2 regions of the Bordetella sputigena genome follow, and region 2 is predicted to be linked to the other one. Evidence: riboswitches for the same ligand, from Rfam matches in the RefSeq annotation. Region 2 holds a riboswitch; the other holds the start of a gene.
The links. A riboswitch is a leader RNA that binds a small molecule or an ion and turns the genes downstream of it on or off. The one in region 2 is predicted to bind glycine.
Positions count from the first base shown of each region.

Region 1: another riboswitch for glycine. It lies ahead of ACNA0R_RS05945 (D-amino acid dehydrogenase); the one in region 2 lies ahead of gcvT (glycine cleavage system aminomethyltransferase GcvT).

Region 1 covers NZ_CBCSCA010000003.1:546-16,020, reverse strand. Annotated here, with positions in the region: gene pstA (phosphate ABC transporter permease PstA) at 1-769, shown strand, start outside; gene pstB (phosphate ABC transporter ATP-binding protein PstB) at 823-1,599, shown strand; partial or broken gene narZ (nitrate reductase subunit alpha) at 1,647-2,080, opposite strand; gene ACNA0R_RS06000 (helix-turn-helix domain-containing protein) at 2,321-3,289, shown strand; gene ACNA0R_RS05995 (class II aldolase/adducin family protein) at 3,394-4,119, opposite strand; tRNA gene ACNA0R_RS05990 (tRNA-Pro) at 4,282-4,358, shown strand; gene ACNA0R_RS05985 (D-2-hydroxyacid dehydrogenase) at 4,469-5,446, opposite strand; gene ACNA0R_RS05980 (amino acid ABC transporter ATP-binding protein) at 5,460-6,200, opposite strand; gene ACNA0R_RS05975 (amino acid ABC transporter permease) at 6,322-7,008, opposite strand; gene ACNA0R_RS05970 (transporter substrate-binding domain-containing protein) at 7,033-7,878, opposite strand; gene ACNA0R_RS05965 (mandelate racemase/muconate lactonizing enzyme family protein) at 7,955-9,112, opposite strand; gene ACNA0R_RS05960 (trans-sulfuration enzyme family protein) at 9,336-10,514, opposite strand; gene ACNA0R_RS05955 (LysR substrate-binding domain-containing protein) at 10,751-11,710, shown strand; gene ACNA0R_RS05950 (GntR family transcriptional regulator) at 11,843-12,532, shown strand; glycine riboswitch at 12,723-12,817, shown strand; gene ACNA0R_RS05945 (D-amino acid dehydrogenase) at 12,972-14,237, shown strand; gene ACNA0R_RS05940 (LysR substrate-binding domain-containing protein) at 14,466-15,392, shown strand.
Region 2 covers NZ_CBCSCA010000009.1:12,762-28,236, forward strand. Annotated here, with positions in the region: gene ACNA0R_RS17615 (autotransporter assembly complex protein TamA) at 1-260, shown strand, start outside; gene ACNA0R_RS17620 (translocation/assembly module TamB domain-containing protein) at 257-3,898, shown strand; gene dcd (dCTP deaminase) at 3,964-4,527, shown strand; gene ACNA0R_RS17630 (TRAP transporter substrate-binding protein) at 4,610-5,617, opposite strand; gene ACNA0R_RS17635 (GNAT family N-acetyltransferase) at 5,816-6,796, opposite strand; gene ACNA0R_RS17640 (Orn/Lys/Arg family decarboxylase) at 6,942-9,212, shown strand; gene ACNA0R_RS17645 (BaiN/RdsA family NAD(P)/FAD-dependent oxidoreductase) at 9,222-10,418, shown strand; gene ACNA0R_RS17650 (ZIP family metal transporter) at 10,710-11,600, shown strand; glycine riboswitch at 11,624-11,722, shown strand; glycine riboswitch at 11,757-11,876, shown strand; gene gcvT (glycine cleavage system aminomethyltransferase GcvT) at 11,987-13,090, shown strand; gene gcvH (glycine cleavage system protein GcvH) at 13,190-13,558, shown strand; gene gcvP (aminomethyl-transferring glycine dehydrogenase) at 13,579-15,475, shown strand, end outside.

The DNA of each region.
Region 1 (15,475 bases), on a different contig from region 2:
GCTGGTGTTCGGGCTGTTCTGGCTGTTCTGGATCATCGTCACCCTGCTGCTGAAAGGCGGCGCCGCGATCTCGTTCACGCTGTTCACCGAAATCACGCCGCCCCCGGGGCAGGCCGGCGGGCTGATCAATGCGATCACCGGCAGCCTGCTGATGGTCGGGGTGGGCACGCTGATCGGCACGCCGGTGGGCATCCTGGCCGGCACCTACCTGGCCGAGTACGGCCGCAGCGGCTGGCTGGCGCCCGCCACGCGCTTCCTGAACGACGTGCTGCTATCCGCGCCGTCCATCATCATCGGCTTGTTCATCTACGCCGTGTATGTCGCCCAGGTAGGCCATTATTCGGGCTGGGCGGGATCGCTGGCGCTGGCCATCCTGGTGGTGCCCGTCGTGGTCCGCACCACGGACAACATGCTGCTGCTGGTGCCCAACGGCTTGCGCGAAGCCACTGCCGCGCTGGGCTGCCCCAAGTGGCGCATGATCACCATGGTCTGCTACCGCGCCGCCCGCTCGGGCATCATGACCGGCGTACTGCTGGCCATCGCCCGCATCTCCGGCGAAACCGCGCCGCTGCTGTTCACCGCGCTGTCCAACCAGTTCCTGTCCCTGAACATGAACGCGCCCATGGCCAACCTGCCGGTAGTGATCTACCAGTTCGCGGCCAGCCCCTTCAAGGAGTGGAACAACCTGGCCTGGGCCGGCGCCGGCCTGATAACGCTGGTCGTCCTGGCGATCAATATCGTCGCCCGCAACATGTTCCGCAAGTCCTGACCCGACCGACCTGATCCGCCGCTCGCGCCACAGGCGCGGCCTTGGGAAACGATATGGAAAACACCGCACAATCCACCGCCTCGAAGCTCGAGGTCAAGAACCTGAACTTCTACTACGGCAAGTTCCACGCGATCCGCAACGTGAACATGTCCATCCGGGAAAAGAAGGTCACCGCCTTCATCGGTCCGTCGGGCTGCGGCAAGTCGACACTGCTGCGTACGTTCAACCGCATGTTCGAGCTGTATCCCGGCCAGCGCGCGGAAGGCGAGATCCTGCTGGATGGCGAGAACCTGCTGACCACCAAAACGGATATCTCGCTGATCCGAGCCAAGGTCGGCATGGTGTTCCAGAAGCCGACGCCGTTTCCCATGAGCATCTACGACAACATCGCCTTCGGCGTGCGGCTGTTCGAGCGCCTGAGCAAGGGCGAGATGGACGAGCGCGTGGAATGGGCGCTGACCAAGGCCGCGCTCTGGAACGAGGTCAAGGACAAGATCCATCAAAGCGGCAATAGCCTGTCGGGCGGTCAGCAGCAGCGCCTGTGCATCGCGCGCGGCGTCGCCATCAAGCCTGAAGTGCTGCTGCTCGACGAACCGTGCTCGGCGCTGGATCCGATCTCCACCGCCAAGATCGAGGAACTGATCGCCGAACTCAAGAACGAGTACACGGTGGTCATCGTGACGCACAACATGCAGCAGGCGGCGCGCTGCTCGGATTACACTGCCTACATGTACCTGGGTGAACTGATGGAGTTCGGCGATACCGACCAGATCTTCGTCAAGCCGCGCCGCAAGGAAACGGAAGACTACATCACGGGCCGCTTCGGCTAGGCCGGGCGCTCGCCGGTGATCGGCGTGCACCGGACTTCCGCCAGGTAAAGCACCATGGACTTGCTCTGGGTTTTTTCGGCGTTGTCGGCGAACTGGCGCGCCACCGCGATGACGTCGGCGCGCTTGACGCCGGTGATGGTTTCCTGCCGGGCGGGCGTGTAGGGCACGTCTTCGTAGCTGCCGGCGACATTGGGGCCGCCCAGGCCTTGATCCAGGCCGTAATTGGCGATGAACAGGTCGTACACGGTGGCGACCAGCATGTCTTCTGGTCCCAGCGAACGCCCACGGAACCCACGGGCACCGCCGGCGCGCCCGTGGCGTCGTCGATGACCACGGTTTTCCACTCGGCATTGCTGGACTGGCCCAGCGCATCCGGGAAATCGGATGTGCGCACCAGCCCGTCCGGCACGAGTCCGCCTTCATGCGGTACCAGGCGCACCAGACAGGGCATATCGGTGTACCGCCGGCAGTAATCGATGAAGTTGGTAACCGCGACGAGCCGACTCGTCCTCGACGATGGACTGCCAGGTTTCCACCGGCCCCATGGCGCGGCGCCGTTTTGATTTTTGCCAGGCGCCTGCGCCCCTGTGCCACCCTGGGCTACCGTCCCAAATTTGGTTTGCCGCTATACAATCCGCACACATTGCGCGGCGGCGGATTTGCCCGGCGCGGGCAGCCCACGGAAATCGCGCGTGGTTGACAGGGGACAGGAGTTTCAGGAATGCGCTGGCGCTACGAAGACATAGGAAAACGGGTCAAGGCCTTTCGCATGGCGTCGGGGCTGAGCGCCGACGAAGTGGCGCAGAAGATCGGTATTTCGCGTACGGCGCTTTACCGTGTCGAAAAGGGCGAGATCGCCAAGGTGGACACGCTGGAGCGCCTGTCCGACCTGCTGGATGTTTCCATGCCGACGCTGCTGGGGGTGGGAATCGAATACATGGCCTCGGCCGTGAGCTACTTCGAGCGTACCCGGCAGTTGGAGGAAAGCGCGGACCAGATCATCGTGCTGGCGGGTCCGGTGTCATTCCTGCTGGCCTCCGACGAGTTCGACGGCAATCTGGAGCAGGTGCTGCGCGAGAGCGTTCCGGAAGACGCGCCGCGCCGCAAGCGCACGCTGGCCGATATCGACCTGATCATGGAAATCCTGCGCGAGCGCAAGCGCACCTATATGCGCCGGCGTCCCAGCATCGTCAACCTGATTTCCGCGGAACAGATCACGCGTTTCCTGAACGGCGGGCTGCTGGGCCGCAATGATCTGCCCGAGAAAACCTTGCGCGACCGCCATGCGGCCACCCGCGCGGAGATCGAACATCTGGCCGGTTTGATCGAGGCCGACAACCTGGGCGTGCAGATCGGCATCGTGACGGACACCTTGCCGATGAACGGCTTCCAGATATTCCGCCAGGCGGAGCGCAGTACGCTTACCATCAGCCCCTTCCGCCTGGGCGCGCAGCCGAATATCCGGGTGGGCGTGGCCATGCTGACCTCCGCGCCGGAAGCGCTGAAGCTGCACGACCAGATCGTCAAGGATGCCTGGAAGACCGCGTTGAAGGGACCGGCCGCCGTGGATTATCTGCGCGCCTTGCTGGATGCGGATCCGGCCGCGCAGGGTGGGGCGGCGAAGGATGGAGGTGCTGGCGCGGCGCCGAAAGCCGCGCGCCGCGGCAAGTCCGCCGCCACGTCGGAATAATCCGGCCTCGCGCATTTCCGGCGGCGCGTGGAGATCGAGCGCCGCCGTGTTCCCTATCCCCAGGCGTTATGCGCCGACGAGCTCCAGGTCCGGCGACTCGACCGTCATGCGTCGGGCAGTGCCAGCGCCGGTGACATCACCGCCGTCCAGTGCGACCAGCAGCGCTTGATGGGATCGGGCCGCAGCGTGCCGGCCAGATTCTGCTCCTGCTCGCTGAGTACCTGCACCGGCCCCAATGCCGCCGCGCGTATCTGGCTGGCCGCGTCGGCGCAGCCATGTACCGTGCGGAAGACGCATTCATGCAGATCGCGTCCCGCGACTGTCGCGCCATGGCGGCGCATCAATACGGTCCACCATGGGCCTAGCGCGCGTGCCAGCGAATCGCCTTCGACCTGTGTGACGACCAGCAGGCGCGTATCGCCGAACTCGTCGCGGCTATCCCAGTAGGGCACCTGGGCGCCCATGGCGGCGCCCGTCTGGCAGCTGGGCTTTAGCGGCGCGCCCGTTTGCGCGAAGGGCATGATGGCCGGCGAATGATGATGGCAGATCGCGCCGACATCGGGGCGGGCGCGGAAGATCGCGCTGTGGATGATGCGCTCCGAGAACAGCCCCGCCGACGTCGGCTCGACCGGCTCCGCGTTCATGTCGTATTCGATGATGTCGTCGGGCGTGACCCGGCTGGGCGCGCCAGCGACGGGCAGCAGGAAGCGGTCGGGACGGTCGGGATGGCGCACGCTGACATGGCCGAATGCGTCCATGGCGCCTTGGTCCACCAGCAGGCGATGCGCCAATGCCAGGTCGCGTTTCAGGGATTTCAGATCGGTAGTCATGTCGGGTCGCTCCTGCCGGGAAAATACCACATTTGGTACTTGTTCCGTATTTAGAACTAACCCTGGCGCGGTGGATGGGCCCGGCTTTGGCAAGGTGCCGGCGCCGAAATGGTGCGGATATCTCGGGTACAATGCAGGCCCGTTCGAAACCCGGACGGCCGTCGGGGCGTAGCGCAGCCTGGTAGCGCATCTGCTTTGGGAGCAGAGGGTCGCGAGTTCGAATCCCGCCGCCCCGACCAATTAAATCAAGGGTTAGCTTACTTCTGGCCGCCGTTCCGCTACGAATGGTGGCGGTGTTGACGACATCTACGAAGTCACACGCCAGCTACTGAAGTGGCCGAATAGCGCATCAATATTGATGGAGCGGCGAGACGACGTTTATATTCGGTCGCCGACCCTCCAGCAGCTGCGCCAGATTCTCGTTTAGCGATTGCAGCGTCTTCTCGATATATCCGAGCGGCTCATCGCAGGAGACGTGTGGCGTGATCACCAGATTGGGACAGTTCCACAACGGGCTGGAGGCTGGAAGTGGCTCTTCATCAAAGACATCCAGCACCGCGCCGCTTAAATGATTCTCTCGCAACGCGTTGATGAGCGCTGTCGTGTCAAGGACTGCACCTCTTGCCATATTGATTAGCCCGCCGCCACGTGGAATGGACTTGATGACTTCATCACTTATCAAGCCCCGTGTGGCGTCGGTAAGGGGGCAGGTGAGCACAACGTAGTTGGCGTCCGAGACAGCATCCTTTAGATTGCTGGTCGGGACGACCCTCGCCGCATGGGAAGCAGGTTTCCCGGAGCGAGTCACCGCCGTCACATCCATCCCCAGCGTTTGCGCGGCGCGGGCAACCGCGGTACCGAGATTGCCAAGCCCAACGATGGTGACTCGTTGGCCCATAGTCATGGGCGTAAGTACGGGCGCCCAGCGGTGATGCCGTTGCGCGTCAGCCAAGAGCGGAAATTTCGACGACAGCATTAGCAGCGTCATCAAGGCATATTGCTCAGCCTTGCCGGCATGCACTCCGCGGCTGTTGGTGAAGACGGCGCCATCAGGCAGCCAGTCGAGCGGCAGGTATTTCTCGACACCGGCGCTGGTGACGTGTAGAAGCTTCAACTTCCGTGCGTGGCGCTGTATCAAGGCCGGATCGAATCCTGAACCCACGCACACGTCGGCGACGCCCAAGGCGGCGAGATCCACGTTCGACTTGTCGTGGAACGTAGCGTGGACCTTCTCCGCAGGCAAATGAACGGTGGAACGCCACCGTTCTGGCGTGATCTGGTACGCCTCTCCCCGCTCTTTCTGATTTTGAACGTAGACGCGCAGCATGCTCAGGCCGGCCTCAGTGACGGACACCGACGTGCCCCAGGAAGTTGATCAGTCGTTGCGTCTTGGGGCCTCCGAAGAGTGCCTCCGGGGTACCTTCCTCCACGATCTCGCCCTGATCCATGAAGATGACACGGTCGGCAACGCTGCGAGCAAAACCCATTTCGTGGGTGACACACATCATCGTCATGCCGGTTTTGGCGAGCTCAGTCATAGTGTCCAGAACCTCTTGCACCATTTCGGGGTCTAGGGCCGAAGTCGGTTCGTCGAAGAGCAGAATCTCCGGCTGCATGCAGAGTGCGCGCGCGATGGCCACACGCTGCTGCTGGCCGCCCGAGAGTTGCGCGGGGTACTTCAATGCTTGGTTGCCGATGTGCACGCGATCTAAGTAGGATTTCGCGCGCGCCTCGGCTTCCTTGCGCGAGAGACCCAGGCTATGCATCGGCGCTAGCATGCAGTTCTCTTGGATCGTCAAATGCGGAAAGAGGTTGAACTGCTGGAACACCATGCCAATGCGAGAGCGGATCCTGGAAACGCTGGTGTCGTTCAGTTCTTCGTCGCCGATCTCAATCTTTCCCTTCTCATGTCTTTCCAGTCGGTTGATGCAGCGGATCAGCGTGGACTTCCCCGAGCCGGATGGGCCGCAGATAACCACCCTCTCGCCTTTCGCAACCTGCAGATCGATGTCCTTGAGGACGTGGTGAGCGCCATACCATTTGTTCAGCTTTTGCGCCCGGATAAGGGTAGGATTAATCATTGCAAAAGATCCTGTGATAGGACGAGCGCACGCGCGCCGTTTTTGTTGCTGTGAATCGGATTCGATCGGTGCGAAGACGATGGGCCGAGCGGCCCGAAAGCCGCCCGACCGTACGGCGAGCTTAGGCGTAGAGTCCGCGACGGCCGCGGTTGAAATGCCGTTCGACCTGCCGTTGGATTTGCGTGTAGACGAAAGCGATCGCGACGTACCAAAGCGCAATGACGCAGAGGACTTCGAAATACTTGAAATTCTGGCTATAGATGTTCACGGCCGTGCCGAAAACCTCAGGAATGGCGATCGTGAACAGCAACGTGGTGTTCTTGATCATATTGATCACTTCGTTGCCCGTAGGCGGGATGGCAACGCGCACGGCCTGCGGCAGGATGACCTTGCGCATCATCGTCCAGTACTTGAGGTTCAAAGCCTGGGACGCCTCACGCTGTCCGCGGTCGACCGATTGGATGCCGGATCGGACGATTTCGGTCATGTAAGCCCCTTCATTGACACCCAGCGCTAGGATGCCGGCAGTAATGGCGGGCAAGTTGATGGCGCCACCGGTCAGTGCCGCCAATCCGTTGTACCAGAACACGATCTGGACAAGCACAGGAATGCCACGGTAGAACGTTACGTAGGCCCGAATGAACGGATGTATCTTAGGCAGCGGCGAGGTCAGGATGATCCCTCCTGCAGTTCCAATCAAAATACCCAGAATCATGGAAACGACGGTGATCCACACCACCATCCAGACCGCGCCGAAGAACCGCGTCGAGAAAAGCAGCCCAAAAAAGTACGCCAAATCGAAATGCATGTATCGCTCCGCCGTGCGCTCTTCTTAGTCGTTGACTTTTCGCAAATCGCCTTCTTGTAGACTCCACTTGGCAAGCATCGCGTCGTACGCGCCGCTTTGCACGACGCGCTTGAATGCTGCCTCCACTGCGGCGACGTTGGCGGTTTCACCCTTGCGGAATACGATGCCGATGCGGTTGCGCTGCGTGTTCGGCCCCTTCCCGCTCAGGATGGGGCTGGCGATGGCGAAGTCCTTCGGGCGCTGGGCAACGGCGTAGGTCGCAACGGCCCAGTCCACAAAGGCCGCATTCGCAGATCCTCGCGCCACTTCGTTCATGGCTTCCGCTTGGCCACCGAACGGCCGAAGCGTCATCGGCTTGTTCGCGGGACACGAGTCCTTCACGCGCTCGAGTGCCGCCATTTGCGTCGAACCGCCCATGATGGCCGTGGTGTACCCGCAGGTGTCCGATTCGGTGTTGAAGTACAGCTTGGAGTTCGCCTGAGTGATGAGTCGCACACCGCCAACGAAAACGGTGACGAAATCGAACGACTGCTTGCGCACGTCAGTGATCCCGACCTGCGAGTGAATCACATCAATCTTCTTCGCGATCAGCGCGGGGAACAGGCCAGCGAACGCCATGTTCACGAACTTGGGCTTCAGGCACATGGCCTGTGCGATGGCGGTCATCAGCTCCGGGTCGAGACCCGCGGCCGCGTCGTCCTTCATGAAGGCCGTCGGCGGCGCGGCGAGCGAGATGCCGACCGTCAGCGTGCCGGGTTCGATAAGGTTGGGCGGGGCCGGAAGACAGTTGGAGCCCTGAGCGAACGCGCCTTGCGCGGCGAGAAGGAGCAAAGCGCCGATCGCGCTCAGAACACGAAAATGCCATTTCATGGAACACCTCTTGTGAGTTTGGAACAGGGGATGTAGGTGCGCCTGCGTGCGCTCGCATCCGCACCCGGTAGGCACTTCAACGCACGGTTTTCCAGAGGTGGTCCTTTAGCCGCGTCTTGTCGAGCGTGACGCCAAGGCCGACCTCATCGGAAACTTCCAGGTAGCCGTCTTTCATGCGGGGTTCGAACGGCCTGGTCAGCACCTCGACGTAGCCGGGATGATCCGAGAAGTACGGGTACAACTCAACGTTCAGCAGATTCGAAAGGCAGCCTGCCAGCGCGACGTTTGCCGCAGTCGACAGCGTGCTTGCGCAGTTGTGAGGCGCGATGCGCATATTGGCCGCCTCAGCCATCGCGGCAATCTTCTTGGTTTCGAAGAGGCCACCGGTGTTGCCGATGTCCGGTTGTACGATGTCCACGGCCTGTTCTGCGATCAGGCGATGGAAGCCGCGCGAGGTGTAGACGCGTTCGCCAGCCGCCACCGGAATGTTGACGCGGTCTGAGACTTTCTTCAGCGCCTCTTCATGGAAGGGATCGACGGGCTCTTCAATCCAGGTGATGTCGAACTCTTCGTACCGGCGTGCGAGACGGATTATTTCATCCGTGGTCAGCCCACCGCTCAGGTCGAGCATGATCTCGACGTCGGGTCCGACCGCATTGCGAAGCTCTTTGACGCGGTCATAGGCGAGCTGCATGAACTCCTTGTCCAGTGCGCGGCGCGTCACGTGGCGCAGGGTTCCGCCGGGCAACTGCGTGGCCAAGGGGTAGCACTTCAATGCGCGAAAGCCGTCTTTCAAGGGGCGTTCGCTTGCGCGCGCCCAGTCCAGTGCGTTGTAGCAGTGATAGTTCCAACCGTTCGCGTAGACCGGGACACGGTTGTTGATCTTGCCGCCGAGGAATTCGTACAGAGGCAGGCCGTGAGCCTTGCCCTTGATGTCCCACAGAGCTTGTTCGATCGCACTGACGCCCGCGAATGAGATGGCGCCGCCACCTTTCGTCCAGAAGGACTGGTCGTAGAGAACGTGCCAGATCTCTTCGATGCGGGCGGGGTCTTTCCCAAGGACGTCGCGCGTGACCATTTCGTCCAGCATCGCCGCGGCGGCTGAGGCGCCTAGCCCGTAGGCAATGGCCGCTTCCCCGATGCCCGAAATTCCTGCGTCCGTTTCAAGCTCCAGGATCACGGGAGTGATCGGGCCGCCCTTGACCAGGTAGATGTTCGCGCTCGTGATTTTCATAACACCCCAAAGCAACAGTTGTAGAAGACAATTGATGATTGCTGACAATCGGCAGCTATCTTGCAGCTTGGGGCGTCTCTTATGAATAGGGGTTTACACCTGCAAAACGAGTCATCCGCGGCTATCAGGTGCTAAGTGCACCTAACTGGCGCGCGAAGTCGGTCCAGTGCACCAAATTGGGATTGCACGTGACGGAGCAGGCAATGCCCCCTCCCGATCTGATCTACGCCCGCTGCCGCGCGCTCAGGGCCGCAAAGCCATCCTCCAGGTCACGCTGCAGAAAGTCGAACGGTTCCAGTCCGATGTGAAGACGCAGCAACCAGTTCCCACGCTCCTCTTCGTCGAGCCAGGGAAATGTGTTGGCTCGAATCGGCGCGACGAGGCTGTGCGTTCCTCCCCAGCTGGCGCCGATTTTGAACATCTTGAAGCCTTCGACCATCTCGATCACGCTGCTATCCGCTGTCTTCTTCAGAATCACGCTCAGCAGGCCGTTTCCGCCGCTGAAGTACTGAGAGAACCGATTGTGCTGGCTGTCTTCCGGGTGAGAAGGGCAGATTACTCGTGCGACCGTCGGTTGCTTCTTCAGCCAGTCGGCAACAGTCAGGGCACGTTTGGCGTGCTCCGCGACGCGGACGTCGAATGTTTGGAGGCCTCGCAGCACCAAGGATGCATCGTCCGAGGAAACGCCTTCCCCGAGCATGAACGAGGCCGTCTTGAGGCGCTCATACAGTTCGCGATCATTGACTGTGACAGACCCCATGCAGACGTCGGAATGGCCACTCGCGTACTTGGACAGCGCGTTGCAGACGATGTCGATTCCATGCTTGAAAGGCTTGGTCAGGCCCAGTCCCCAAGCATTGTCGATGGAGACCAGGGCTCCGTGCTCGTGAGCCTCGTGTGCAATCTTCTCCATGTCTTGGATCTCCATGGTGTACGAGCCTGGAGATTCCAGAATCACCAGTCGCGTCGAGGGCGTCAACCACGGCTGAATGGTCGTGGCATCTGCTGGAATGATCGTGTGCTGGATGCCAAGCCGCGACAGGAAAGTGTTGCAGAACTCGCGTGTGGTGCCGTATGCGTTCTGGGCGACCAGGATGTGATCGCCGCCCTTGAGTAGCGCCAACATGGGGAGGTTGACGGCCGACAGGCCGGAAGGCGTGGAAAGGCAGTACTTGCCGCCTTCGAGCTTCGCGATCTCCTCTTCCATGTACCTGACGGTGGGAGTGCCGTACAGGCCATAGCTGAAGCCATCGAACAGCCTGCTACGGCGGTTGGTGAAATCTTCGACCGTGTTGAACTTGATGGTCGATGCCCGATGAATCGGCACAGCGAAGCCCATGAACTCGGGCATGCTCTTGAGGCGGTCATGCATGTCGGCGGGATAGAGCGCGGCTTTTTCCAAGGGTGATCCTTCCAAATCGGTCGAGTAAAAGGTACTGCCCGAGGGGGAGCTCCCCTTGGCCTGCACCTGCCTCCGTTCCAACTCTTCGAGCACAGGCTGACGCAGTGTCGAACGGAGGCGTCGCAAAGTAATAAAGGCGGTTGGTGCGCGTGTTACATGCACCATAAAGATCAATTTTGTCAGCCGCGTTGTCGCGGAGTTGAACGTTCAGTTATCACATGGCATCGTTTGGTTATATGCTTGCCGACATCGCACAATCTGGGTGCTCCATGCGCGTCACTGAAATTGAAACCTTCAGGGCCATCCTTCAAGCAGGATCGGCGAGGAAGGCCGCAAGCCTGCTCGGCTTGTCGCAGGCCGGGGTGAGCAAGGCGATCCGGCGCCTTGAGGCCGAGGCGGGATTTCCACTGTTCCTGCGGCTCCGCGGACGGTTGCAGCCGACGCCGGAAGCCATGGCGCTTGCTCCCGATGTGGATCGGATGTACGTCGGGCTCAGTGCCATCGCTCATCGCATTAAGGCGCTCAGGGAGTTCGGTGTCGGCGCTCTACAGATCGCCAGTAATCCCGCCTTTGGCTCGGGACTTATTCCGCGCGCGTTGGCGCGCATGGCGCGGTCGAAAAACGAAGACCAGCGGCCGAACGTCTCTCTGCAGATCCTGAGCTCTCGGGATGTGCGGGAGCGTGTGGCTGCGGGCGAGTTCGACGTAGGCTTTTTTGCAGACGAGGTCGTTACTGACGGGCTGGAATGCACCGTCTTCGCCGAGCAGCCCGGTGTGGTCGTGATGCCGCAAAATCATGCGCTGGCACGTCACACGCTCATCCAGCCGCACCATCTGGCCGAAGTCCCCTTCTTGGCCATGAATCCGGAAGACTCGTCGCGCCGGCGGCTGGAGGAAAAGCTCAAGGAGCACGGCGTCCAGTTGAACATTGCCGTCCATACCCCTTACGCACTCAACGTCTGCGAACTGGCTCTGGCAGGGCTGGGTGTCGGTATCGTGAACCCGATCACCGCGCTTGATTACAGCACCAGAGGCCTGACGTTTCGCAAGCTATCGTTCGATGCAACGGTCATCTGCATCCAAGCGGTTCCCGCCGGACGACTGCTCTCGGGCACCGCCAAAGAATTCCTAGTGGCCCTTCGCACACAGTTGGCGGAAGAGGAGCAGCTCCTGCAGACGAAGCTCAAGGAGAAGTAGGGCGGCATGTGCGCCGCTCGTGCCTGATCGTCGATTCCCCATTTGGCCCGCGGGCACCCGGGCACGTTTTTCTTTGCTGATTGCTGACAATCTCGTACAATCTCGAACTCTACGGCTTCGAGTGGTACCCGTATGGCACTGACCGCGGTCAAAAAGCAATCTGCAGAACAGTTGGCGACGGAAGCTTTGCGGAAGCAAATCGTGTCCGGAGAAATCTTGCCGGGTACTCGAATCACCGAGGTCAGCCTTTCTGATCAGCTCAGTCTTTCGCGCGGGACGATCCGGATTGCGCTGTACCAGCTCGCGCAAGAGGGGCTGGTCAAGCAGACCCCGTTCACTGGTTGGGCTACCGCGTCCATAGAGACGGAAGATCTGTGGGAGCTGTACACGCTTCGAGCGGGGCTGGAGGGAACGGCGGCGCGCATTTTGTGTGAGCGCATGGACCATGAGCGTGAGCGGGTATTGACCTCGGCATTCACGAACCTCTTGACCGCATGCTCGGGAGGGAAATACCACATCATCGCGGATAAGGACTTCCTCCTGCACCGAACCATTGTGGACTTGGCCGGAAACAAGCGTCTTGCCGAGCACTATCGCTTGGTCGAGCAGCAGATCCGCATCTTTGTCGCGTCTACCTACAACTTCGTTGCCAAGCCGCAGGACGTTGTGAACCACCACCAACCATTCATTGACGCATTGGTGGCGCGAGATGCCAATCTTATTGAAAAGCTCTTGCGTGAGCATGCGATTGGGGAAGGGAGCAAGCTCTATCAGCATCTCTCGTCCGTAAGAGATGGGACGGACACACAGGCGCAGCGCTGACGATCCTAAGCCGCGCAGTCTTCAATTAGCAGTACAACGACGGGTCTTGCTCGCGGAATTGATGGGTGCCGGGATGCCGCATTCCACTACGCGAGGTCGTGTTCGAGATGCCCCGGATCTAGTGGGCCATTATGCTGGTTGGCGCAAGTTAGCCTTGCTTGCGCAACGCGTGCTGATCACATATCATCGTCCGGTCTGTTCGGGAGAGCCCTTTGTCGCAAGACATAAGGCGCCGAAGGAGCAACCGCCCCGGAAACTCTCAGGCAAAAGGACCGATCAGGCAATAGCACTCTGAAGAGCAGATGGTGTCGTCTACCATCACACCGCAGGAGCAAGCGTCCGTCTCGACGATGTGACGTGAATCTCTCAGGTTCCAAACAGAGGGGGCATGCAGCGCGCTGGCGCATGCATACCTCTCATTGACGTTTGGGCCTGGATCATGAAATCAATCGCAATCATTGGCGGTGGAATCACGGGAGTGACCACCGCGTACGCGCTCGCAAAGCGTGGCTTCGTTGTCTCCTTGTTCGAGAAGCATCGGTATGCAGCGATGGAGACCTCGTTCGCGAATGGAGGGCAGCTGTCTGCTTCCAACGCGGAGGTGTGGACGCACCCCTCAACCTTGCTCAAGGGGGTGAAATGGATGCTCAAGCCCGATGCGCCGCTGCTTGTCAATCCCAAACCCAGCTGGCACAAGTTGTCGTGGTTCGCTGAGTTCGTGGCAAATATTCCGCGCTACGAAAGCAACACCACGAAGACTGCTCGACTCGCCATCGCAGCCCGCGAGCAGCTATTCAACTGGGCGAGCGCCGAGGGCATCTCCTTCGATTTGGTGAAACGAGGCATTCTGCACATCTACCGCGATCGAAAAGGCTTCGATCATGCCGGGCGCGTTTCTGCGCTGCTTGCCGCGGGAGGCCTCGAGCGGCGCGCCGTGACGCCGCAAGAGATTCACGCCCTCGAGCCGACACTGGCGGGTCAGTACTACGGCGGGTACTACACCGAAAGCGATTCCACGGGTGACATCCACAAGTTCACAATCGGGATGGCTGCGGCCATCGAGCGTTTGGGGGTATCCACTTGGTACGGGACGAGTGTCAAACACGTCATGAGCGATGGGAATGAAGCAACGATCGTGTTTGAGCAAAACGGGGAAGAAGTCAAGGCCCGCTTCGACGCTGTGGTGATCGCAGCGGGAATCGCGAGCCGTGCCCTGGCCGCCCAATTAGGCGACCGCGTGAATATCTACCCGGTAAAAGGCTATTCGATCACCGTGAACTTGACGGATGAAGCCAGCCAGGCAGCTGCGCCGACCATCAGCCTGCTCGATGACGAAACTAAAATTGTCACCAGCAGACTTGGGGTCGACCGCTTCCGCATTGCAGGGACTGCTGAGTTCAACGGCGATAACAGAGACATCCGCGCGGACAGAATACGCCCACTGACTGATTGGGTCGCTCGATGCTTTCCGGGGGTCAGCACGCGGCAAGTCGTGCCTTGGGCGGGCCTGCGCCCCATGATGCCCGACATGATGCCGCGTGTTGGAAGAGGCAAGAAGCCCAACGTCTTCTACAACACCGGGCACGGCCACCTCGGTTGGACACTCTCCGCTGCGACGGCGGACCAAGTGGCACAGATTATTGGTAGCGCGGCCGCCCAGTTAAGCAGCGGCATTGCCAGCGTTTCTCCGCGCGCCACGGCCTGACCTTGTGATGCCGGGATGACCACCGAGGAGGGGCGGGCGGCAGGTCGGCTGGAGCGACCGAAGACCCGACCCCGGAGAATCCGCAAAGAGTCTGCGCCGGTGACTAGCACTGCGCGCACCAGCGGTTCCCTCGGTGGGGTTGCGGCGTTCAACAGCGTTACGTCTTGCCTCGGCTTTTTCGCTGACGCGATGCAACGAATTCATAGCCCATATTCTTGAATATTCACCATGCGTGTCAATGAAATCGAGATGTTCAGGGCTATTCTTCAATCGGGCTCGTCCAGAAAAGCCGCCAACCTGCTTGGCATCTCGCAACCGGCGGTCAGCAAATCGATCAAACGTCTCGAGGCTGAAGCGGGTTTCCCGCTTTTTCTCCGTCTTCGCGGCCGATTACAGCCTACGCCTGAGGCCCTGGCCTTGCTGCCCGATATCGACCGGATGTTCGTAGGCCTTAGCGCGATCGCTCATCGCATGAGGACGTTGAGGGAGTTTGGCGTCAGGACGTTGCAGATCGCATGCAATCCCGCGTTCGGCGCAGGCCTGATTCCACGGGCGCTCGCCAGGATGAGAGAGGGTAGGCAACCGATGGAGTGGCCAAGCGTTTCGCTGCAAATCCTGAGCTCCTGTCAGGTTCGGGAGCGCGTTGCTGCAGGCGAGTTCGACATCGGATTTTTCGCGGACGAAATTACGACGGAAGGCATCGAGACCACGGTATTTGCAGAACAACCGGGCGTCGTGGTCATGCCGGAAGCTCACCCGCTCGCTCGGCACAAGGTGATCCAACCCCACCAGTTGGCTGAGGTTCCTTTCATCGCGCTCAATCCCGAAGATTCGTCTCGGCTGCGGCTCGAGCGATTTCTCGAAGAGCACAATGTCCGCTTGAACATTCTGGTCCACGCACCCTATGCCTTTAGCGTGTGCGAGCTCGTCTTGGCTGGACTCGGCATCGGGGTGGTAAATCCGATCACTGCATTTGAGTACAGCAAGCGTGGGCTGACCTTTCGCAGGCTTTCAGTCGAAGCGATGGTGGTGTGTATCCAGGCGATTCCGGCAGGTCGGCTGCTTTCGAACACCGCGCGAGATTTTCTCTCCGTCCTGAGAACCCAGGTCACGCACGAAGAAAGCCAGATCGCCACGTACCTGGATCGTCAGTAAGTCGCGTCATTACCTGCCTGAACCGTGGTCGCGTCAACTTTTTCGTCGCTGCGTGCGCCAGAGCGCCCGTGCCGCGGTCCTGG
Region 2 (15,475 bases):
GCGGGGACGCCGTGGTGGATGCGCCGACCTTGCTGGTGGGCAGCGTCGAGTACGACCATTACTTCGACGAACGCTGGGGCGTGGGGTTTTTCGTTGACGCAGGCGACGCGGCGCAGTCGTTCGGCCAGATGCGCATGGCGGTCGGTTATGGCGTCGGCGCGCGGGTGCGCACGCCCGCCGGGCCGTTGTTCCTGGATGTCGCGTATGGCCAGCGCGACCATTCGCTGCGGCTGGCGTTTTCGCTGGGGATCGCGTTTTGAAGATCCTGGCCAGGCTGCTGCGCAATGTGCTGGTGTGGTGGATACCCACGCTGTTGCTCTTTTTATGCGCGGCGGTCGCGGCGGTGGTGTGGCTGGCGGGCAGCCAGGCGGGCGCGCAATGGCTGGCGCGTACCGCGCTGCCGTATGCGGGCGGCCAGGCGGAGGATGTCAGCGGCTCGGTGTGGCGGGGCTTGCGTATCGGTCATCTTGTCATCGACACCGCGGGCGTGTCGGTCGATGCGCGTGACGTGTCGCTGCGGGTGGCATGGCCGGAATTGCTGCGGCGGCGCCTGCATGTTCACGAATTGGCCGCCGCCAGCTTGAATGTGGATATAGGTCCGGCTTCGGGCGCTGAGCCGGCGGCGGCCGGACCGTCGGACCAGCCGGTCTCGATCCCGCTGGATGTCGTAGTGGAGCGCCTGGCTCTGGGTGAATTCACGTTGCGGCAGGACGGCGTGCCCTTGCCTGTCGCCCTGGGCGGCCTGCAGGCGGCATTGCACGCGGGGGCAGGCGGCGCGCAATTGCGGATCGATAGCCTGCATGTCGGCCATGCCGTGGCTGACATGGATGTCCAGGGCCAGGCCGACCTGAAACAGTTGGCCGCGCCCTGGCCCCTGGCCGCGCAGCTGCATGTGGCCGCCCATGGGCGCGGGCCGGATTCGCCTGTGTGCGTGGGACGGTTGGTCGCGGACATGACGCCCGCGCCCGCCAAGCCCGCGGCCGCAAAGCTGCCGCCTGCCGAGCCTTCGTCCAAACCGGCGGCTTCGAATGCGGCGAATTCGAAGCCGGCGGCAGCGCTCCCCGACCCTTGCCTGATCGACGCGGATATCGGCGCCGACGGCTCGCTTGACGGCATGTCGGTCACCGTCGCGGCGCAGGGCGCGGGCGCGGTGCTGTCCGCGCGGGCGCAACTGGCGCCGCGCGATGTCCTGCCCGTACGGTCGGCCGACGCGTCGCTGCGACTGCCCGACGGTACTTCCGCGGCCGTCACCCTGACGGCGGGGCCGGGCGGCGATGCCGCGCAGGGGCTGCGCCTGCAGGGCACCATCACCGCCGACCGGCTGGACCTGGCTCGCCTGTCCGGCAATGCCGTGCCGCCGGCGGTGCTCACTACCCACGGCGGTTTCAATGTCCTGCTGACGGAAGGCTACGTGCTGCGCGACGGCCAGCTGGATCTGGCCATAGACCAGGGCAGCCGCTGGAACCGGCAGCCCTTGCAGGGCACCGCGCGCGGCCGCGTGACGACGGCGGCCAATGACAGTCCGTCGGCGGACTGGACCACGGCCCTGGCGGACGTGCGCGTGCAAGGCCTGGCGGTGGATCTGCGGCTGGGTCCCAACCGGCTGCAGGCCCGTGGCGACATCAGTCCAAGCGCCGGCGCCATCACGATCGATGCCGGCGCGCCCGCGCTGGCCGCCTTCTGGCCCGGCCTGGAAGGTGCCGCCAACCTGCAGGCCAGGCTGACCGGCACGCCGGCCCGGCACCGGCTGGAACTGCGCGGCGGTTACACGCCCGCCCGCTCGCGGCCCGGCATATTGGGCAGTGCGCCCATGCAGGCGGCCCTGGATGTCAGCGGCGGCTACGGTACCGGCCAGGGCACCGACGCCGCCGCGCGCGAGCCGGGATGGCGCGGCACGGTTTCCCGGCTCATCTTCACCCATGCGGGCTTCGAAGTGTCGGCGCCCGGACCGGTGACCGTGGCCTGGCTGCCGCGCGCCAACGCGCCCTTGTGGCAATGGCAGGCCGGTGCGGCGCGCATCGAACTGAAATTGCCGGGCGGCGACCATTTCGTGCTGGACCACGCCGGCTCGCGCGGCGGCCCCGGCCGCTGGGAAACGGCGGGCCGCGTGGATGACCTGGTCCTGACACCGGCCATGGCGCGCCGCATCCAGCGGGCGCTGGGCCGGGACGAGCCGGGGCAGCAGGCGCCGGATCGGCCCCAGCGCGTCAATGCGCGCGTCCCCGCCAGCCAGCGGCGCATCGCCGTGGATGTGTCCTGGGACCTGCGCTATGCGGGCGCCCTGACCGGCAAGGCCCGCGTGGCGCGCCGGTCCGGCGATCTGCTGATTCCCGGCGATCCGCCTATCCCGTTGGGCTTGCGCGATCTGGTCCTGGATCTGAACGCCACCTCGGCGGGCGGACGCAACAGCCGCGTCGATGCCACGTTGCGGGTGGATACGGCAAGCATGGGTTCGCTGCGCGGTACCGGCACTGTCATGCTGGCGGCGACGCCCGACGGCGGCATAGGCCTGGCGCCGCGCCAGCCGATGCGGGCATCGCTGGACGCGGACATCTCCGACCTGAAATGGGTGGAGCTGTTCACCGGCGACAGTACCGATATCGGCGGCGCGCTGAAGGCCAGCATCCAGGCGCAGGGCATGCCGGACGGCGCCTGGACGGCCAGCGGCACGGTGCGCGGCACGGGGCTGCGCTATGTGCGCATCGACGACGGCGTGCGGATGGTCGACGGCACGCTCTCCGCGCGCTTGCAGGAAGACCGGCTGATCGTCGAATCGCTGCGCTTTCCCGCGGTCCTGCGGGTACTGCCTACCGAGGCGCGCACGCGCGACTGGGTGACACGCGATCCGGACGCCAAAAATGGCTACATCGATGCGAGCGGAAGCTGGCGGCTGGCCGACGCGGCCGGGCAGGTGCACGTCGTCCTGCGCCGGTTCCCCGTCATACAGCGCGCGGACCGTTTCGCCATGATGTCCGGCGCCATCGACATCGACGCCGCCCTGCCGCGCCTTTCTATCCGGGGCAACGTCAAGGCGGACGCCGGCTGGGCCAGCCTGGAAGTCCTTAGCGAAGTGCCGTCGCTGGACGGCGATGTCGTCGTCCACCGGCCGGGCGCCGACAATCCCGCGCCTTCCACGCCGCTGCAGACCGATATGGATCTGAACGTGGACCTGGGTTCGCGGTTTTACCTGACGGGCATGGGCCTGGACGCCGCGCTGGGCGGCTCCATCCGCATCCGCTATGTCGACCATCGCCTGTCGGGCACGGGCGCGCTGCGCACGCGGGCGGGCCGTATCGACGCCTATGGCCAGCGGCTGCAGCTGCGGCGCGGGACGGTGACCTTCCAGGGCGCCCTGGACAACCCCCTGCTGGATATCGAGGCGCTGCGCACGGGCGAGCAGGTGGAAGCCGGCGTGCGCGTCAGCGGCACGGCGCAGCGGCCGCGCATCGACCTGATTTCCTACCCGGATGTCAGCGACGAGGAAAAACTCTCCTGGCTGGTGCTGGGCCGCGCGCCAGACGCCAGCGGCAACGATACGGCGCTGCTGGTATCGCTGGGAACGGCGCTGCTGGGCAACGGCGAACCCTTCTATAAGAAATTCGGCCTGGACGATGTGACGGTGCGCAATGGGACGCTGGGCGGATCCAACAGCCTGCTGCCCGACCAGACCGTGGCGGGCAATGTGAACCAGGACGCCAGCCAGACCCTGGCGACGCAATTCGTCGTGGCAAGCAAGAACTTCGCGGACGGCGTAACGCTCAGCGTCGAGCAGGCGCTGGCCGGTTCGGAAACGGTGGGACGACTGAGCTACCGCCTGTCGCGGCGCTGGTCGGTGGATCTGAAGGGCGGGTCGGTCAACGGCCTGGAACTGGTATATCGGACATTTCTGGGCGATTGACCAGCCGGGCCGGAAGGGCCATGGGGGCTAAAATACCGCCCACTTCAAATCGAGGCTTTCTTTCCATGAGCATCAAAAGCGACCTGTGGATCCGGCGCGCCGCGGCCAACGGCATGATCGAACCTTTCGAGCCCGGCCAGGTGCGCGAGTCGAACGGCGGCCGTATCGTCAGCTACGGCACCAGCAGCTACGGCTACGACGTACGCTGCGCCAACGAATTCAAGATATTCACGAATATCAATTCCACCATCGTGGATCCGAAGAATTTCGATGAAAAGTCCTTCGTCGATTTCACGGGCGATGTCTGCATCATTCCGCCGAATTCGTTCGCCCTGGCGCGCACCGTGGAGTATTTCCGGATTCCGCGCAGTGTCCTGACGATCTGCCTGGGCAAGAGCACCTACGCGCGCTGCGGCATCATCGTCAATGTCACGCCGCTCGAACCCGAATGGGAAGGCCACGTCACGCTGGAGTTCTCGAACACCACGCCGCTGCCGGCCAAGATCTATGCGGGCGAAGGCTGCGCCCAGATGCTGTTCCTGGAAAGCGACGAAGTCTGCGAAACCTCGTATCGCGATCGCGGCGGCAAATACCAGGGGCAGCTGGGCGTCACGCTGCCCAAGACCTGACACGCGACCGGCCGGTTTCCCGGCGGGCCGTGCTGCGTGGTCCCGCCGCCCGGCCTCCCCGGCGAGTTTTACTTCCCGAGCCTTACTTCGCTTGATACTTATCCAGGATGGCCTTGCCGTCCGCACCCGTGCTGGCCTGCCAATCGGCCACCGCACCGGATGCCGCCGCGCGCAGCGCCTGCTGGACCGGCGCAGGTACGCTGGATTCGATCGTCACGCCGTTCTTGCGCATGTTGGCGCGGTTTTCCTCCAGCCGGCCCTCCATGCGCTTCCACTGCTCCGCTTCGGTGGCGGCCGCCGCCCGGTCCACGGCCTGGCGGCCGTCGGCGTCCAGCGCCCGATAGGCATCCAGGTTCATCGTCGCGATCGACAGGGGCATCGCGTAGTTCACTTCGGTGAAGTAAGTAAGGTACTGCCAGAGTTTGCGACCGGCGCCGCCGTCACCCGATGAGAGTACGGCGTTCACTTCGCCGGACGCCAGACGCGGCATGGCGTCGGCGAAGGATATGTTTACCGCCTTCGCGCCCGCCCGTGTCATGGTGGCCTGGGAGACGTCGTCGTACGTGCGGATGGAAAGCGCCTGCAGGTCCGCCACTGTTTTGATGGGCGCCTTGGACCAGATGCCGGACGGCGGCCACGGCGTGGTGTAAAGCAGTTTCTGGCCGTGCGCGGCCAGGAATCGCTCATACACGGGCCGCGCCGCGTCGCGCAGCGCGCGGGCCTTGTCCAGGGAATCGGCCAGGAAGGGCAGCGAGGACACGCCGAAGATCGGATATTTATTGGCCAGGCCGCCCGCGAAGGCATCCGCGGCGTCGACCTTGCGCGCCTGGACGGCGTCCACCATGTCGGCGGATTTGAACCCCTTGGAGGCATCGAAACTCGTTTCGACGACGATGTTTCCGTGGGACTTTTCTTTGACCTGCGCGGCGAAGGTCGACACGCCCAGTCCGGGCATGGAGGTGGCCGGATACTCCGTGGTCATTTGCAGGGTCGTGGCGGCTTGCGCCGACACCGTGGTCAGCATGGCCGCGGCGAGCAGGGCGGCGAGGTGGGCAAGGCGGGCGGCGGAAGGCCGGGAAAGTGCGGGCATGGAGGTTCCTGGAAGTTGCGATGGAAGCCGCGCGCGCCATCCTGTGCGCACCGCGGCGCAGCCGTAGCCTGCCACGACGCCGAGGTAAACGGACTTCGGCCTTACCCTAGGATGCCGCGCGCACCCGGCTGCCGATGCCGCCTGGCGCGCTGCCCGCGACCTGCAATCCGCGGTCGACAGCGTGCAAGCGGCCCGGTGTCAGCCGTCCGACCCGCGCGGCGCCCTTTCGTAGTAGATGTCCCAGGCGTCCTGGCTGGTCTCCACGAAACCATGCCGCCGATAGAAGCGGTTCGATGCGCTATCGCGCAAGGCGCCGACCCGCACGGGCAGTCCGAGCGCATCGGCCCGCTCGAACACCCGCCGCAGCACCGCGGCGCCCACGCCCGCGCCCTGATGGCCCGGTGCGATGTACAGGTGATCCAGCTTGAGCGCGCCGTCATCCCGCCGGAGTGTGTAAAAACCGATCCGCTGCCCGTCCCGCAGGATCGCCAGCGTGTCCCGCGGCGCGTACGTCGCGCGCAGCCGCTGCCGCGCCCGCTCGGGATCGAAGCGCCCGATCTGTTCAAGGCTGTCACGCATGGCGGCGACGCGCAGGTCCGCCAGGGCATCGAAGTCCCCTTCGTCGACAGCGGCATATGCCAGGCCGCGCGTCTCCAGGGCCAGCGTCATCAGGTGCTCGTCGTAATACGCGCCATCGACCCACAGGGCCTCGATTTCACGGCCATAAATTGCGAAGCCCAGGCGCCGATACAGGGCCAGCGCGGCCTGATTGCCGACAGTGACGGATAAATTGATGCGCCGAACGCCGTCCATGCCACGCGCCAGCTCGATCGCGGCCCGGATCAGGCGGGAGGCCACGCCGGCGCCACGATGGCCCGGCGCGACGTAGACCGACACCAGCGACGCCTTGTGGGCTTCCTTGCGCCCGGCGGCGCGTCGCACGCAGGCCATGCCGACCAGGTTTTCCCCGTCGAAGGCGCCGATGCCGCCTCCGCCCGCCGGATCCGCCGGTGCGATCCAGCCCGCGATGATGTCCAGCGTATAGCGACGCTCGTCTTCCAGATGGGCGCCGAAGGCGGTCGGCGATTCCTGCAAGGCATGCAGCCGCAAAGACTGGAAGGCGGCCGCATCCTGGGCGGCGAGACGGCGGACAAGGAGGGCGGGTGGCGCTATCGGCATGGTGCTCAACTGTAACGCACGGCCGGGTACGCAGGATGCTTCCCCGGCCGGGTCCGCCGGCCCATGCGGCGGCGCAACGCTCGTGTCGCGTGTCCGCAGTACACTCGCGTCGGCTTTTGGCCCTACCCCGCAGGAGTCCCCCCGCATGAAATTCCGCTTTCCCATTGTCATCATCGACGAAGACTACCGTTCCGAGAACGCCTCGGGGCTGGGCATACGCGCGCTCGCGGCGGCGATCGAGGCTGAAGGCGTGGAGGTGCTTGGCGTCACCAGCTATGGCGACCTGAGCTCGTTCGCCCAGCAGCAAAGCCGGGCCAGCGCCTTCATCCTGTCGATCGACGACGAGGAGTTCGACGTCGATTCGCCGGAGGACGTGGCCAGCGCCATCAAGAACCTGCGGACCTTCATCGGCGAACTGCGGTTTCGCAATGCGGACATCCCGATCTACCTGTACGGCGAAACCCGCACCTCGCAGCACATTCCCAACGACATCCTGCGCGAGCTGCACGGTTTCATCCACATGTTCGAGGACACGCCGGAGTTCGTGGCCCGCCACATCATCCGCGAAGCGCGCGCCTATGTGGACAGCCTGCCGCCGCCGTTCTTCCGCGAGCTGGTCAAGTACGCGCAGGATGGTTCATATTCCTGGCATTGCCCTGGCCATTCCGGCGGCGTGGCCTTCCTGAAAAGCCCGGTGGGCCAGATGTTCCACCAGTTCTTCGGCGAAAACATGCTGCGCGCCGACGTCTGCAACGCGGTGGACGAACTGGGCCAGCTGCTGGATCACACCGGCCCCGTCGCGGAATCGGAGCTCAACGCCGCGCGTATTTTCCACGCCGACCATTGCTACTTCGTCACCAACGGCACGTCGACTTCCAACAAGGTGGTGTGGCACGCCAACGTGGCGGCCGGCGACGTGGTGGTGGTCGACCGCAATTGCCACAAGTCCATCCTGCACGCCATCACGATGACGGGCGCGATCCCGGTGTTCCTGCGGCCCACGCGCAACCACCTGGGCATCATCGGGCCGATTCCCATCGAGGAATTCGAACCCGAAAGCATCATGAAGAAGATCGAGGCCAATCCGTTCGCGCGCGAAGCGAAGGACAAGCGGCCCCGCATCCTGACGCTGACCCAAAGCACCTACGACGGCGTCATCTACAACGTCGAGATGATCAAGGAAAAGCTGGGCGACTACGTCGACACGCTGCATTTCGACGAAGCCTGGCTGCCGCACGCGGCCTTCCACGAGTTCTACCAGGATATGCATGCGATCGGGCAAGGGCGCCCGCGCAGCGAATCGGCGATGGTCTTCGCCACGCACTCCACGCACAAACTGCTGGCCGGCATTTCGCAGGCCTCGCAGATCATCGTGCAGGAGTCCAAGACCCGCAAGCTGGATCGCAATATCTTCAACGAAGCCTACCTGATGCATACGTCGACCTCGCCGCAGTACGCGATCATCGCGTCCTGCGACGTGGCGGCCGCGATGATGGAGCCCCCGGGCGGCACCGCCCTGGTCGAGGAAAGCATCCGCGAAGCCATGGATTTCCGCCGTGCGATGCGCAAGGTGGAATCCGAGTTCGGCCGCAACGACTGGTGGTTCAAGGTCTGGGGGCCGAACCGGCTGGTGCCCGACGGGATCGGCAACCGCGACGACTGGCTGCTGGAATCGGGCGACCATTGGCATGGCTTCGGCGATATCGCCGACGGCTTCAACATGCTGGATCCGATCAAGGCCACCATCATCACCCCGGGCCTGGATATTTCGGGCAGCTTCGGCGAAACCGGCATTCCGGCGGCGCTGGTCTCCAAATACCTGACCGAGCACGGCGTGGTGGTGGAAAAAACCGGCCTGTATTCGTTCTTCATCCTGTTCACCATCGGCATCACCAAGGGCCGCTGGAATACGCTGCTGACCGCCCTGCAGCAGTTCAAGGACGACTACGACCGCAACCAGCCGATGTGGCGCATCCTGCCCGAATTCTGCCGCGACCATCGGCAGTACGAGCGCATCGGCCTGCGCGATCTGTGCCAGCAGATCCACGAGGCTTATCGCGAAAGCGACGTGGCGCGCCTGACGACCGAGATGTACCTGAGCGATATGGTGCCGGCGCTCAAGCCTTCCGACGCCTTCGCGCGCATGGCGCACCGCCAGGTGGAACGCGTGGCGATCGAAGAGCTCGAGGGACGGGTTACCGGCGTGCTGCTGACGCCTTACCCCCCCGGCATCCCGCTGCTGATTCCGGGCGAACGCTTCAACCGCACCATCGTGCAATACCTGCAGTTCGCGCGCAAATTCAACGAACGCTTTCCCGGCTTTGAAACCGACATCCACGGCCTGGCGGAGGACGTCGATGCCGACGGCCAGGTGCGTTACTACGTCGACTGCCTGAAGGAAGACCAGGACCAGTAAGGCGCGCGCATGTTCGACGTCGCCATCATCGGCGCCGGCGCGGCGGGCATGATGTGCGCCGCCGTCGCCGGCCAGCGCGGCCTGCGGGTCGTGCTGATCGACCACGCCGACCGGCTGGCGGAGAAAATCCGCATATCCGGCGGCGGCTGCTGCAATTTCACCAATACGGGCACGGGGCCGGCGAATTTCCTGTCGGAGAACCCGCATTTCTGCCGCTCCGCGCTGGCCGGCTATGGTCCGCGCGATTTCCTGGACCTGTTGCGCCGCCATCGGGTGGCCTGGCACGAGAAGCACCGCGGGCAGTTGTTCTGCGACGATTCCAGCGAGTCCATCATCGACGTCCTGCGCGCGGAGTGCGACGCCGGCCAGGTGCAGTGGCGCATGCCCTGCACGGTGGCGGAAATCGCCCGCGTCGCCGATGCGGGCTTTGAACTGCGCACCACCGGCCATGGCGTGCTGCGCGCCGCCAAACTGGTGCTGGCCACCGGCGGCATGGCGATACCGCAATTGGGCGCCACCGATTACGCCTTGAAAGTGGCCCGGCAGTTCGGCCTGAAAGTGGTGGAGCCACGGCCGGCCCTGGTGCCGCTGACCTTCGATGCCGCCCAGTGGGCGCCCTTCGCCTCTTTGTCGGGCGTGGCGTTGGAGGCCGGCGTGCGCAGCGGGCAGGGCGAATTCCTGGAAGACATCCTGTTCACTCACCGGGGCCTGTCGGGGCCCGGCATCCTGCAGATCTCCAGTTACTGGAATCCCGGAGCACCCATTACGCTGGACCTGGCCAGCGGGCGCGATCTGGCGCGCGAGCTGATCGAGGCCAAATCCGGCGGGCGCCAGCAGTTGGGGACGGCGCTCGCGGCGCTCTGGCCGCGCCGACTGGCCGAACAGTGGCTGCATGGCGTCGTGGACGGGCGCGGCCAGCCGCTGGCGGGCGCGCGCCTGGCCGATATTCCGGACAGGATCCTGCGCGAACTGGCGCGGAATATCCACGGCTGGACCCTGACCCCCGGCGGCACCGCCGGCTACAAGAAGGCGGAAGTCATGCGCGGCGGCGTCGACACCCGCGGCCTGGACCAGAAGAGCATGCAGGCGCGCGGCGTGCCCGGCCTGCACTTCATCGGGGAGGCCGTCGACGTGACGGGCTGGCTGGGCGGCTACAACTTCCAGTGGGCCTGGGCCTCCGGCGTCGCTTGCGGCCGGGCGCTCTGACCGGGGCTGGACGTCCAGGCCTGGCGTGCCGAGGCCCGCGCCGCGCGACTCGCGCTGTCCGAATCCCTTCCGCATGAGCGGATTCTTCTGGATCCGGCCAATCTGGTGCCGTTTCGTACCGCTCGCCCTTGTTCCCTCGGCACGCGTAGTGGAAACTGAACGCCAGCTGTCCGGCGCGGCGCGTTTTTTGCTCTCTGGGCGACCACGCGGGTCGCCACCCAGACCACCACGCGTGCCATGCGAGCAAAGAAGATGCGCACGCCACGCGCATCACGGGAAAAGGGACGCAACATGAACACGCACATACGTTCGCTGGCCGGCGCCGGCGCCGGCAAGGCCTTGATGGTCGTCGTGCCGCTGCTGGCCGCGATCGGTGCCTGGGCGATATGGCTGTCCCTGGAAGACAGCCATCCGCAGATCGCCAACGCCTGGCTGGGCGGGCTGATCGCGGCGGGGGCGACGGCGGCCGGTACCTTGCCGGTCATGTTTTCCCAGCGCCTGTCCGAGCGGGTGCAGGACACCATGTTCGGTTTCGGCGCCGGCGTGATGCTGGCGGCCAGCGCGTTTTCGCTGGTGGCCCCGGGGATCCAGGCCGCGCGCGACCTCGGCGCCGGCCCATGGGGCGCCGGCATGACGGTGGGCGCGGCTATCCTGCTGGGCGGCGCGGCCTTGCTGTGGCTGGAGCGCTGCGTACCGCACGAGCATTTCATCAAGGGCCGGGAAGGACATGACGCCCGCATGCTCAAGCGCACCTGGCTGTTCATTTTCGCGGTCATGCTGCACAACCTGCCGGAGGGCCTGGCCATCGGCGTGGGCTTCGGCGGCACCGATCCCATGCGCGCCGGCGCGCTGGCCACCGGCATCGCGATCCAGGACGTGCCGGAAGGCCTGGTCGTCGCGGTCGCCCTGCTGGCGGCGGGCTATGGCCGGGCATTCGCCGTGACCCTGGGCATGGTGTCCGGGCTGATCGAGCCGATCGGCGCGCTGGCCGGCGCCGCGGTGATGGCCTGGTCAACGGTACTGTTGCCCTGGGGCCTGGGTTTCGCCGCCGGCGCCATGCTGTTCGTCATCAGCCACGAGATCATCCCGGAATCGCATCGCAAGGGGCACGAGGTCTATGCCACGGGCGGCCTGATGCTGGGCTTCGTGCTGATGATGCTGCTGGACACCGCCCTGGCCTGAGTTGTATTCTTCGCCACGCTGTCACGCATCGTGCGGGAGAGAGCGGCACGCCCCCCGGCGCGCCGCCGCCGAAGGCGCAATTCGCCCGGAATCGCTCAGGCAACCCATACCGCAGCATGCCTTGCCCGGACCGCGCCGCATTCGGCGCCCGGACGAACACAGCGCTCTGGAGAGAGCCGGCCGTCCGTTACACGCGATGCGCCCGGACGCCGAAGGTGCAAACCCGCCATCCACATGCGCGGGGCAACTCTCAGGCAAAAGGACAGAGGGGCGGAAACACGGCCGGTCTTGGGCGCTTTCCGCATCCAGGCCGGTATCCGCCGCCCTAACGGTACCCTGATGGCCCACTATCGGCCCCCTACCGCCGCTGTCCGGAGCTTTTTGCCATGTCGCACCCCCTGAAGAACACCCCCCTGGCGCAAGCCCATATCGATGCCGGCGCGCGCATGGTCGACTTCGGCGGCTGGAACATGCCGCTGGCGTATGGCTCGCAGCTGGAAGAGCACCACGCCGTCCGGCAGGATGCCGGCATGTTCGACGTGTCGCACATGCTCAACGTCGACGTCACGGGCGCCGACGCCATGGCCTTCCTGCGCCGCCTGATCGCCAATGACGTCTCCAAGCTGACGGCCACGCCCGGCAAGGCGCTGTACAGCTGCATGCTGAATCCCGAGGGCGGCGTGATCGACGACCTGATCGTCTATTTCTTCGCCGCCGACCGCTGGCGCGTGGTGGTCAACGCCGCCACCGCCGACAAGGACGTCGCCTGGATGCAGCGCATCGCCATTGCCGCCCGGCTATCCGTCTCCATCGCGCCGCGCCGGGATCTGTCCATGGTGGCCGTACAGGGGCCGAATGCGCGTGCCAAGGTCTGGGCCGCGCGTCCGGCCTGGAAGGCTGATACGGAAAGCCTGACGCCGTTCACCGCCGCGCGCTTCGAACCCGACACCCTGGTGGCGCGCACCGGCTACACCGGCGAGGACGGCTTCGAGATCGTGCTGCCCTCCACGGAAGTGGTCGCCTTGTGGAACGACCTGGCCGCGCAGGGCGTGCGTCCCTGCGGCCTGGGCGCGCGCGACACGCTGCGCCTGGAAGCCGGCATGAATCTGTACGGCCAGGACATGGACGAAGTCACCCAGCCCGCGCAGGCCGGGCTGACCTGGACCGTCTCATTGAAGGATCCGGCGCGCGCCTTCATCGGCCGCGCGGCCATCGAGGAGTTCGCCACGCCGGCCGCTTTCCTGGGCCTGAAGCTGAACGAACGCGGCGTGATGCGTGCCCATATGGCGGTGCGCACGTCGCATGGCGATGGCGAAATCACCAGCGGCACGATGTCGCCGACGCTGGGCGTGTCGATCGCCTTCGCGCGCATGCCGGTGGGCGTCAATCCCGGCGATACCGTCGAAGTGGACATCCGCGGCAAGTGGGTGCCGGCGACCGTGTGCAAATTGCCCTTCGTCCGCAACGGCAAAGCCATCGAACAACCGTAAACTGGCGATGCCCATGCCGGCGCGTACCGCATGGGCGGGGCGCGCATTACCTCTCTATTCATCCTTGCCACGATTTTTGAATTCTTAGGAGCTCCTTCCATGAGCCTGCCCACCGATCGCAAGTACACCGAATCGCATGAATGGGTGAAAGCCGAAGGCGACGTCTTCGTCGTCGGCATCACCGACCAGGCCCAGGAACAACTGGGTGATCTCGTTTTCGTCGGCGACGTCAAGGTTGGCGCCAAGCTGGCCGCCGGCGATACGGCCGGCGTGGTGGAGTCGGTCAAGGCCGCATCGGACATCTATGCGCCGGTGGCGGGCGAGGTCGTCGCCTTCAACGACGCGCTGGAAGCCGATCCCGCGCAGATCAACAGCGGCGCCTACACCGCCTGGATTTTCAAGATCAAGCCGGACAACTCCGCCGATCTGGACAAGCTGCTGGACGCCGCCGGCTACGAAGCCCTGTAAGGCCACTTTCAAGAGATACCATGTCGCGCCCCCTCGACACGCACACCGATTTCATTCCCCGCCATATTGGTCCTTCCGATGCCGACCAGGCCGCCATGCTGCGCGCGCTGGGCGCGGACAGCCTGGAAGACCTGATCAGCCAGGTCGTGCCGCCCGCCATACGCACCCAGGCGCCGCTGGCGCTGCCGCCGGCGCGCAGCGAGCCGGACGTGCTGGCCGAACTGCGCGACATCGCGCGCGGCAACCAGGTCTACCGCAGCTATATCGGCCAGGGCTATTACGGCACGCATACGCCCAACGTCATCCTGCGCAATATCCTGGAGAATCCCGCCTGGTACACGGCGTATACGCCTTACCAGCCGGAAATCTCGCAGGGCCGCCTGGAAGCGCTGCTGAACTACCAGACCATGGTGGCGGACCTGACCGGTCTGGACATTGCCAATGCGTCGCTGCTGGATGAAGGCACGGCCGCCGCGGAAGCCATGACGCTGGCCCGCCGCGGCGCGAAGTCGTCCAGCAATGTGTTCTTCGTTTCCAGCCACTGCCATCCGCAGACCATCGAGGTCGTGCGCACCCGCGCGGAAGGCCTGGATATCGAAATCGTCGTTGGCGATGAAACCGCCGGGCTGCCCGATTGCTTCGGCGTGCTGGTGCAATACCCGCGCAGCCTGGGCGGCGTGGACGACTATCGCGCCCTGGCCGAAACCGCCCACGCGCGCGGCGCCGTGGTGGCATGCGCCACCGACCTGCTGGCGCTGGCCCTGCTGGCCCCGCCGGGGGCCTGGGGCGCGGACATCGCCGTGGGTTCGGCGCAGCGCTTCGGCGTGCCCTTCGGTTTCGGCGGCCCGCACGCGGGCTTCATGGCCTGCAAGGACGCCTACAAGCGCAATATGCCGGGCCGCCTGGTCGGCGTGTCCAAGGATGCGCAGGGCAACAACGCGCTGCGCCTGGCGCTGCAGACGCGCGAACAGCACATCCGCCGCGAAAAGGCCACGTCCAACATCTGCACGGCGCAGGTGCTGCTGGCTGTGATGGCGGGCATGTACGCCGTCTGGCACGGCCCGGCCGGCATCCGCCGCATCGCCCAGCGCGTGCAGCGCGCCACCGCCATCCTGCGCGCGGCCTTGAGCGACCTGGGCGCCAAGGTCGTCAACGAGACTTTCTTCGATACGCTGCACGTGCGCACGGGTTCCGCCACCGCGGCGGTCCTGGCGGCCGCGGACGCGGTGCGCATCAATATGCGCGCGGTGGATGGCGAGCACGTCGCGGTATCGCTGGACGAGACCGTCACCGACGCCGATCTGACGCAGCTGGCGGGCGTGTTCGCCAGCGGGCTGGGCAAGACTGCTGCCGCGATCGATATCGACGCGCTGGACCCGCGCGCCGGCGCCGGCATCCCGGCCTCCCTGGCGCGCCAGGGCGAAATCCTGGCGCATCCGGTCTTTTCCAGCGTGCAGTCCGAAACCGATATGCTGCGCTACCTGCGCAAGCTGGCGGACAAGGATCTGGCGCTGGACCGTAGCATGATCCCGCTGGGCTCGTGCACCATGAAGCTGAACGCGACGGCCGAGATGATTCCCATCACCTGGCCGGAATTCGCGCACATCCATCCCTTCGCGCCCGCGGCGCAGACCGCCGGCTATCGCCAGCTGATCGACAAGCTGTCGGCCGCGCTGTGCGAGATCACCGGCTACGACGCCGTCAGCCTGCAGCCGAATTCGGGCGCCCAGGGCGAGTACGCCGGCCTGCTGGCGATCCGCGCCTACCATGAGGCGAATGGCCAGCATCAGCGCAACGTCTGCCTGATTCCGTCGTCGGCGCACGGCACCAATCCCGCGTCGGCGCAACTGGCCGGCATGCAGGTGGTCGTCGTGGCCTCCGACGCCAACGGCAACGTGGACGTCGCGGATCTGCGCG